2 regions of the Paraclostridium sordellii genome follow, and region 2 is predicted to be linked to the other one. Evidence: riboswitches for the same ligand, from Rfam matches in the RefSeq annotation. Region 2 holds a riboswitch; the other holds the start of a gene.
What was found. A riboswitch is a leader RNA that binds a small molecule or an ion and turns the genes downstream of it on or off. The one in region 2 is predicted to bind cyclic di-GMP.
Positions count from the first base shown of each region.

Region 1: it holds a riboswitch for cyclic di-GMP, as region 2 does, so the genes downstream of both, ATCC9714_RS00555 (type II secretion system protein) here and flgB (flagellar basal body rod protein FlgB) in region 2, are expected to answer to the same signal.

Region 1 is NZ_LN679998.1:96,170-101,440, forward strand. Features, by position in the region: gene glmU (bifunctional UDP-N-acetylglucosamine diphosphorylase/glucosamine-1-phosphate N-acetyltransferase GlmU) at 1-300, shown strand, start outside; gene ATCC9714_RS00545 (ribose-phosphate diphosphokinase) at 399-1,352, shown strand; gene ATCC9714_RS17660 (type IV pilin protein) at 1,458-2,036, shown strand; cyclic di-GMP riboswitch class II at 2,105-2,188, shown strand; gene ATCC9714_RS00555 (type II secretion system protein) at 2,234-2,725, shown strand; gene ATCC9714_RS00560 (GspE/PulE family protein) at 2,827-4,497, shown strand; gene ATCC9714_RS00565 (type II secretion system F family protein) at 4,512-5,271, shown strand, end outside.
Region 2 is NZ_LN679998.1:2,536,137-2,541,407, forward strand. Features, by position in the region: gene ATCC9714_RS12215 (FliH/SctL family protein) at 1-598, opposite strand, end outside; gene fliG (flagellar motor switch protein FliG) at 585-1,637, opposite strand; gene fliF (flagellar basal-body MS-ring/collar protein FliF) at 1,651-3,225, opposite strand; gene fliE (flagellar hook-basal body complex protein FliE) at 3,249-3,560, opposite strand; gene flgC (flagellar basal body rod protein FlgC) at 3,581-3,985, opposite strand; gene flgB (flagellar basal body rod protein FlgB) at 3,990-4,316, opposite strand; cyclic di-GMP riboswitch class I at 4,593-4,684, opposite strand; gene ATCC9714_RS12245 (glycosyltransferase) at 5,053-5,271, opposite strand, start outside.

The DNA of each region.
Region 1 (5,271 bases), 950 kb from region 2:
TCAAAGGCATCTCATTTAGCATACATAGGTGATGCTCATGTAGGTAAGAATGTTAACATCGGATGTGGAACAGTATTTGTGAACTATGATGGAAAAAATAAATTTAAATCAGTAGTAAAAGATGGAGCATTTATAGGATCAAACTCAAATTTAGTTGCACCAGTTACTGTAGAAGAAAATGGATACATTGCAACTGGATCAACGATAACTGATGATGTACCAGCTGGGGCTTTAGCAATAGCTAGAGAAAGACAAGTAGTAAAAGAAGGTTGGGTAGAGAAAAAGAATCTTAAAAAATAATCAATACTTAAATAGACTATAACGTAAATAGATGAAATTTCATCTATTTACGTTAAAAATATAAATATTTTCTTTAACAAATTTTTCGGGAGGTAATTATGAATACTAGCGGAAGCGAAATTAAAATACTTGCAGGAAATGCGTCGAAAGAATTAGCTCAAAAAGTAGCTGATTACATAGGTGTATCAATGGCTAAATGTGAAATTGGAACATTTAGTGATGGAGAGATATCTGTAAATATAAGTGAAACAGTAAGAGGATGCGATGTCTTCGTAATACAATCAACTAATAGCCCAGTAAATGATAACTTAATGGAATTATTAATAATGATAGATGCATTAAGAAGAGCATCTGCAGGTAGAGTAACTGCTGTTATACCTTACTATGGATATGCAAGACAAGACAGAAAGGCTAAGGCTAGAGATCCAATCACAGCTAAATTAGTTGCAAACTTAATAACTGCTGCTGGGGCAGATAGAGTTTTAACAATGGATTTACATGCTGCTCAAATACAAGGATACTTTGATATACCATTAGACCACTTACAAGGTGGAACAATATTAGCAGATTACTTTAATAGTAAGAACATAGAAGATTTAGTAGTAGTTTCACCAGATTTAGGAAGTGTTACAAGATCTAGAAAGTTTGCTAATGATTTAAATGGAGATGTTCCAATAGCAATAATAGACAAGAGAAGACCAAAAGCTAATGTATGTGAAGTTATGAACATAATAGGTGAAGTTGAAGGTAAAAATGTTATATTATTAGATGACATGATAGACACTGCTGGAACAATAGTGAATGCTGCAAATGCCCTTAAAGAATTTGGAGCAAAAGATGTTTATGCATGTTGTACTCATGGAGTTTTATCAGGTCCAGCTATAGAGAGAATAGAGAATTCAGCTATAAGCGAGTTAATAGTACTTGATACTATACAACTTCCTGAAGAAAAGAAGATAGACAAAATAAAGATAAAAACAGTTGCTCCTTTATTTGGAGATGCTATAAAGAAAATATTTGCTAATGAATCAGTAAGTGAATTATTTAATTAATATATGTGCGTAAAAAAGAGACCTTTTAAAAGGTCTCTTTTTGTTTGTATTAACAATATAAAAGTGGTAAAATTAAGTCGAAATTTAGAATAAGGAAGTGGATATATGAAAAAGGGAGATAGTGGATTTACTTTAATTGAGTTATTAGTGGTAATTGCTATTATAGGTATATTAGCAGTAGTAGCTTTACCGGCTTTATTTAAAAATATAAATAAAGCTAAAATAGCTAAAGTAGAATCAAATTATAATGCTATAAAAACTGCTGAATTAAACTATTATGCAGAGAATAACGCATTTGAATCAGATTTAAAAAAGTTAGACATAGAACATTTAGATATAAGTAAAACTCCTATAGGTGGAGACTATAAGATACGTATGAAAAATAACGAAAATAAAATAGTCACAGAATATGGACCTATAAAAGCATATAATGTTCAAAAAGATGGGAAATTGGGTAACTATGTAGATATAGATAAATACGGAGATATATATTTATCTATACAAGGGTTTGAAAACAATAAACTCCATATTAATAATGAGGAGTTTAAAAGCTTAGTTAATAAGTTTGGAAATGAAAATATTTTTATATCATCAAGGCCAAACAGTATAAGTTATCAAACATCAGAAATTCTTATAAGAATAGCCGATAATATACTTCCTAAACCCAATGATATTACTAAATAATTAGAAAATTATAATAAAAATTGAAGTTATTGAAGTGCATAGAAAAATATGTTAATATTTGACTGTTAATGTAAAATAGGGGCGATGAAGTATATTCTTTATATGGGTACTTGGAATATATGGAGCAAGTAGTGCAACCGACTATTCATAAGTTAGATAGCTTTAGCTTAAAAATTATGAAAGAGGAGGATTTTGCTATGAAGAAAAAAAGAAATCAAAAAGGGTTTACTCTAATTGAATTATTAGTAGTAATAGCGATTATAGGAATATTGGCAGTTGTTGCGGTACCAGCATTATTTAAAAATATAAATAAAGCAAAGGTAGCAGATGTAGAGTCTGATTATAATGCATTTAAAAGTGCAGCATTATCTTATTATACTGATAACAACAAAATGCCTGCTAAAAAAGATGAACTTAAATCGTTTATGGATACTGTACCACAAGATTCTGCATTTGGAGGAGCTTATGAGTTAACTAATACTAAGGATGTAGATGGAGATAAAACTAATGATGAATTAGTTTTAACAATAACTGGGGCTAAAATAACTCAAGAACAAATGAAAAAACTAGTTAAAGATATAGGGCAAGATAAAATCTATGTTGATGGAACAGCAATGACAGACTCAAATGCAAAAGCAGTAGATTCTGGAACTATTGACATAGTTTTAATAGATAATACTAACATGTAAAAATAAAAAAGCTATCTCAAAGTATGAGGTAGCTTTTAGTTTATTTCAATTAGAGCGTAAATATTCATGAATAAATTGAGTTAAAAGAAAGGTGAATTAAAATGTCGCAAAAAGTAAGAATTGGAGACAAGTTAGTTGAAAAAGGTTATATATCTAGAGAACAATTAGAAAGAGCATTAAAACTACAAAATGGTACAGGTAAAAGAATAGGGGAAATACTTATAGAACAAGGAATTATAACACCTGAATTGTTGACTAGCGTATTAACAGAGCTTCTTGATATAGAGAATATATCTTTAACTCGATCAAACATAAACCCAGATGTTATCAAATTGATTCCAGAAAATATATGCAGAAGATATAAAATTTTTCCATTTAAAATAGAAAGAAATAAATTGTTAATGGCCATGGCTGATCCTCAAGATAGACAAGCAATGCAAGATGCAAAACGTATATCTGGGTTAGATATAATTCCATACATAGCTACAATGGGGCAAGTAAATCAAGCTATAGAAATATTTTACTCAAATGCAGATTTGGATAAAGCATTAAAAGAGTATTCTGATTCTGGAGTTTTAAAGGAAGAAAGTATATTAGAAGATGATATTAATTCAGCTCCAATAGTTAGGTTGGTACATAATATATTAGAGACGGCAGTTAGAATGAAGGCAAGTGATATACATATTGAAAGAGATGGAGACTTTATGCGAATAAGGTTTAGAATAGACGGTATCTTAAGCGAATATATGAAAATAAATTCAAGACCATATAAAGCCGTAATAAGTCGTGTAAAGATTATGGCAGGACTTAATATATCAGAAAAAAGGCTCCCACAGGATGGAAGGATATTTCTAAATGTAGATAATAGATCTATTGACTATAGAGTTTCAACTATGCCCACAAGCAAAGATGAAAAAGTTGTTATGAGAGTTTTAGATAGAACTACATTTATGGTTAGTAAAGAAAAATTAGGGCTTAATAAAAAAAATATACAAGTTTATGATGAATTGTTGGAAAATCCTTATGGATTGATATTAGTTGTAGGTCCGACAGGTAGCGGGAAAACAACAACTCTTTATGCAATGTTAAATCAGCTAAACAGTATAGAAAAAAATATACTAACTATAGAAGATCCAGTTGAATATGAGCTAGATGGGATTAATCAATCACAAATAAACTATAAGGCAGGACTTGATTTTGCAAATGCCTTAAGAGCATTCTTGCGTCAAGATCCAGATATTATAATGGTAGGAGAAATAAGAGATCTAGATACAGCACAAATTGGGATAAGGGCAGCGCTTACAGGACATTTAGTTTTAAGTACACTACACTCAAACACAGCAGTAAGTGCAATATCAAGACTTTTGGATATGAAAGTTGATAGTTTTTTAATAACTTCAGCACTTACAGGTGTAGTATCTCAGAGACTGGTTAGAAAAGTTTGTGAAAATTGTAAAATTAGTTATTTAGCAGAAGAGGGAGAAAAGAAGGCACTTAACTATCCTCTAGACAAAGAACTTATTCTATATAAAGGAAGTGGATGTGATAAGTGCAATTATACTGGGTATAAAGGCAGAACCGGTGTATATGAAATACTTAAGATAACAAAATCAGTTAGAGATTTAATAAATAGAGGTGCTACAGAAGCGGATATACAAAAAAAAGCAGAAGAACTTGGTATGGAAACTATGCGAAAAGATGCAACTATAAAGGTTATAGATGGAGAAACAACTATAGAAGAAATGTTAAGGGTAACATTTATAACTGATTAAAGGATGGTTGGGATATGAATGAATATAAGTACACAGCGATAATGCTAAATGGGAAAAAAGTAACTGATAGGATTATGGCCAAGGATTATAATGATGCAAAAAAATTACTTAGAGAGAAAAAGCTAAAAATAATTGAAATAAAAGAAAAGAAAACATTTTTTCCATTAAAAAATACTAAATTAAAAAAGAAAAAATTAAGAGCTGATCAGATAAGTCACTTTTGTAGGCAGTTTGCAATAATAATTTCCTCGGGAATAAATAGTATAGTAGGACTTGAAACATTAGGCAAAAAAGCATCTAATAAGATAGTATCTAATGAAATTAATCGTATGGTAAGTGATATAAAAATGGGATCTACAATAGCAGATACCATGCTATCTAAAGAATCAAAATTTCCTAATTTGTTAGGTGCTATGATTGCCACAGGTGAAGAGACAGGTACACTAGAAGAAGTATTAAATAGTATGTCTACTTTTTATGAAAGAGAGTATAGGATAAATCAAAAAATTAAAAATGCTTCTATGTACCCAGCTATAGTTGCTATTACGTCATTTATAATGTTATTTGTTTTTACAAGTTTTATATTGCCTCAAATGATGGAAACTGTAACTGAAACAGGAGCAAAATTACCACTTATGACAAAAATGATTATGCACTTAGGTAACTTTATGAAAAGCTATTGGTATTTAATATTAATTTTAGGTGCGTTTTTAGTTTATGAGATAAAAAAATATATAAAAACTCCTATAGGTAGAACTCACAAAGATAGAATTG
Region 2 (5,271 bases):
AATTTGTTTTTATAACAAAATTTTCTTTCACTTCATATTCATTGATAACTGATTCTAAAATATTATTCATTGAATCAACTTCATTGAATTTTTCTTTTAATACTTTTTCTGCTATTGATATACTTAATTCAATTATTTGTTTCTTATTATCTTTTAAGTATTCAACCACTTGTTCCTTAGCATTTATTAAGGTTTCACTAGCTTCTTTTTTAATGTCTTCAGATTCTTTTTTAGCTTTTTCTATATTTTCTTCATAAGCTTCTTTATATCCATCTTCATATCCATTTTGAAGTCCTTGCTTGTGACCTTCTTCATATGCTTGTCTTTTGATTTGTTCTGACTCTTCATTTGCAACTTCTATAATTCTTTGGCTTTCTAATTGTGTATTAGCTATAACTTCATCATAAGTTTTCCTAGCTTCTTCAATTTCATTGTTTAACTTTTCTTTTTGGCTTTCTAATTCTTGTCTAATTTCTTCAAATTCTTCAGTTTGAGTTTCAATTATCACTTTATTTGAGTTTGTAGTTTTTAAAGGTTTAAAACCTTTAAAAACTACTTCCCTAGATTTTATAATGCTTGTATTTTTATATGAATTCATCTTCTGATCCTCTAGATAATGTTATTTCCCCAGTATCTTCAAGTCTTCTAACAACATTTACAACAGCTTGTTGTGCTTCTTCTACTTGAGAAATCTTTACTTTTCCTAGTAACTCAATTTCTTCACGTAGTGCTTGAGATGCTCTTTGAGATTGATTTTTAAATATAGTTCCTGAAACATCTGAAGAGGCTCCCTTAAGAGCAAATGCAAGATCTTTAACATTAACTTCCTTAAGAATTCTTTGTATAGCCATGTTGTCAAGTCTAACAATATCATCAAAGATAAACATATTAGATTTAATTTCTTCAGCCAATTCTTCATTTTTAGACTCAATAAATTTAATAATACTTTTCTCTGTTTTTCTATCTACATTGCTTAATATATCTACTAAGCTGTTAACTCCCCCAGAGCTTTCCATATCTAACTTACCTAAGCTAGTTAATTTTTCTTCTATAGCTTTATCTATAGATTTTATAACAGCTGGTGGTATGTTAGATGTAGTTCCTATCTTTAAGGAAATTTCTAATTTTAATTCATCTGATAGTTCAGATAAAACAACTGCTGCTTTATCTGGTTGAATATGAGATAGTAATATTGCTATAGCTTGAGGACTTTCCCCTTGTATACATGCAAGTATTTGTTCTGGTTCTGCTTTTCTAGCTGAAACAAATAACTTTGTATATGCATCATACTTTATACCTTCTAGTAACTTAGTAGCCCTTTGACTTCCTAAAGCTCCATTAAGTAATGATTTTGCACAGTCAATACCACCTTCTATAACAAATTCCTTACCTTTATTTAGCTCTATAAATTCTTGTAAAACTTCTCTTCTTTCTCTAGGTTTAACTGTATTTATATTAGCTATTTCAACACCTATTTTCTGAATTTTCCTATCAGATAAGTTTTTTATTACACTTGCAGCTACATCTGGCCCTAAAGTCATAAGTAGTATAGCTGCTTTTCTTGCACCCGTAACTCTTCTAAATTTAGGTATATCACCTAAGTCAAATGCATTTCCTTTAACGCCTTCGTTTTGCAAATAAAATCACCCTTTACTCATTTAACCAACTATTAACTAAATCTGTAACTTGGTCTGGATTGTCTGCAGCAAACTGCTTAACTTCATCTTCTAAACTTACACTTGCTTCATCTTCTTCTTCATTGCTGTTCAATCTATTTTGCTCCAATTCTTCTAGCTTTTTGTTGATTAGTTCTAATTCATCTTCTTCCTCTACATCCTCTACTATAGTAGATTTACGTTTATTTTTCATAATCATGTAAACTACTGTACCGATTAATAATCCTATAATAATAGCAATTATTATTCCTGTTATAGTTAACATTAGTGATAATGATTTATTTTGGCTTATAGCACTCTTAATAACTCCAAATGTAGAAGTATCTTCTTTCTCTGTTTCAAATCCCATAGAAACTACTTTTACGTTATCTCCTCTTTTTGGATCCATTCCTATAGCATTTGCTACCATTTGTTGAACATTTCTTACTACATCATCACTTAATTGACCATTTATAGCTACTGATGCTGTTATTTTATTTACTTCACCTTTTGCTTTTATAGTCTTTGTTTCAGTTTTACCTGTTTGATATTGAATGTCTTCTTCACTACTTTGAACACTTCCAGCTCCGCTTTCATTAACATTACTCATGTTGTTGTCTACTGCACCACCTGTGTTTTGTCTCTCAGTAGTTTTGCTATTTGATTTTGATTCTTTAGTTATTACTTTATTTGGATCTATTATAATTTCAGATCTTTCACTTGAATCAAAGTTTAAATCCGTGTTAACACTTGCTCTTACTTTACCTGGTCCAAATATAGGTTCTAAAAGACCTGTTATAGATCTTTCAAGTTCTTTACTTAAGTCTTTTTCAGCTTTTAAAGCTTGATCAACTTCTCCTAAACTTGAAGTTTTTATGTTTCCATTTTCATCCATAAGTCCATCTGATAATAGCTTCATATTTTGATCTATTACTTCGACATTTTGCTTTGGTACATTATTAGTACTTGCTGAAACTAAGCACATAATTGATCTTACTTGGTCTGGTTGTAAAGATTCACCTGGATTTAGATCAAGATAAACAGCTGCTTTTCCTGGTACGGTTTCATTTGCGAAAACTGATTTTTCACCTTCAGTTATATGTACTCTTGCACTTTTTACCTGTGGAAAAACTTTTATAGTTTTTTCTATTTCACCTTGAACCATTCTTTGTTTCTTTATTTGGAATTCTTCATCAGTCATTCCAAAAGAAGATCCTTCATCCATTATTTCAAAACCTTTTGAACCATTTGATACACTTGAAGATAATTCCATTCTTAATTTATCTACATCTTTTTTAGGAACTAGTATACTATTTCCTTCTATTTTGGTTTCTACTTTTTTTGACTCTAATTCCTTAGTTATTGTAGCAGCATCATTAGAATCTAAACCTGAGAATAAAACACCATATTTATTTTTCTTTGCATATGTTAATCCAAATATCATTGCTAAAACTAAAGATATAACTGCAACCATTATGGCAATTTTCTTCTTCTTAGATAAGGTATCAAATTGTTCTTTTTTAACCAACACAAAATCTTTTGCTTTTTGTGGTAATTCCTTTATATTCATCTAAATTTCTCCTTGCTATAAAGTTATAATTGAACTCTATTTAGATCTTGATAAGCTTCATATACCTTATTTCTAACTTCAATCATTAACTGCATTGACATTTGGGCTTCTTGTGCTGATACCATTACATCATGCATAGAAACGTCTCCACCTTTTATAAGGCTTTTTACTTTGTTATTTGAGTCCACTTGCATATCATTAACTTTGTCTATTGCACTTTTTATAACATCTGAAAAACTACTTTCTTTTTTAATACTCTCTGCATTTGATGTTTTAAGTAAATTATTGCTTGTTGCGATATTGTTTACTCCGCTTATAGCACTTATTCCTGTCATAAATATACTCCTTTTTTGTTTTATCTACCTATTTCTAAAGCCTTAGAAATCATATTCTTTTGTGCATTTAATGTATCTATATTAGATTCATAAGATCTTGCTGCAGTCATTAAATCTGCCATTTCAACTAATATATCCACATTTGGATATTCAACATATCCTTCTTTATCTGCATCTGGATGATTAGGTTCATATAATTTTCTAAGTGGTGCTTGATCTTTTTGTATACTTACAGTTTTTACACCTAGCATACCTAACTTACTATCGTAATTTTCCTCAAATACTGGAACTCTACGTCTATAAGCTCCGCCTTCTTTAGTTCTTGTAGTTTTCATATTAGCTATATTAGATGAAACTACATCCATTTTAAGACGTTCTGCAGATAAAGCACTTTGGCTTATTCTCATACCTCCAAAAATACTCATTTAGTTACCTCCCTGCTATAACATTTTTTGCCATTCCTAATTTTATATTAGTTAAAGTTACAAGAGCATTAAATTCAAGAGTTGTAGCTGCTTGGTTTACCTTTTCGCTCTCTAAGTCGATATTGTTACCATCTACTCTCATTTTTGAATTTTCATCTGTTTTAACCTCTATTTTAGGTTTTCCATTTACAGATTCGTTTAGAGTATCTTCAAAACTTACATACTTTCTTTTATAATTTGGGGTATTAATATTTGCTATATTATTAGCAATAACTTTACTCCTTAAGGCTGTGGCATCTAAACCAGCTTTCATTAAATTGTATATTTCCATTCTTCCCTCCCATTTTTTTATTAAAATAAAAAAACTACTCTGAAAGAGTAGTTTAATAACTTTTATACAATATGACTAATTACTAATTTTAAATTTTAAATATAAAATAAATTCAATAAGTAAATATTATTAAATTTTCACAGAACTATCCCTGTAAATATATATATAATAATATTTTACACCCCTAATTTAGACATAATGATACAATTACATCTTTTATTTTATATTTGCAATTAAATTTTATATTAGTAATTATAACAAAAAGTTTAGTAACTCTTCGGCAGCTGGCTGGCATAGTTTATTTCTAATAAACCTTAGCCCCTATAGTTTTGCGACCCTAGATTTCCCTAGGTATGCCCTTATTTTTTTCGACTTATATTTTCATTTTATACCATTATTCAGCATTATTCAAGCATTTACTTTAAATTCTAACTTTTCCAATAAGTAGTAATTTTCTAATTTGTTTAAAAAATAATTATAAGCTTAAACATCATGCTATTTTTAACATCAAATTATTTCAATATTAAGGTTAATCCTTGTAACTACCTTATTTTTAACATTTATAAATCTTATTATTTTTTATTTTTTGCATAATTTTTTTCTATTTTTTTAATTTCATTATTTATTTTTACTTTAATGAAATTTGTATACAATATATTTTTTTAATAATTTATAATAATTTAGATTTTCATATTTTTTAAATTATAATTTAATTTAATTTTATTTATATATTATGTTACATATTTTCATCTACATAAGCATAAAACTGTTCAACCGTATTAGGCATATAAACATTTAACTTTGAAAATACATCAAACAACCTTTGTTCTTGATTACTAAGTATTTTAGATATAACACAAACATTAGCTCCTAACTTAGCCATCGATAAAACAGATGTAGATACTGATGAAATAATTGATATATTATCATATTTGTAAAAAACTTCTATATTTAT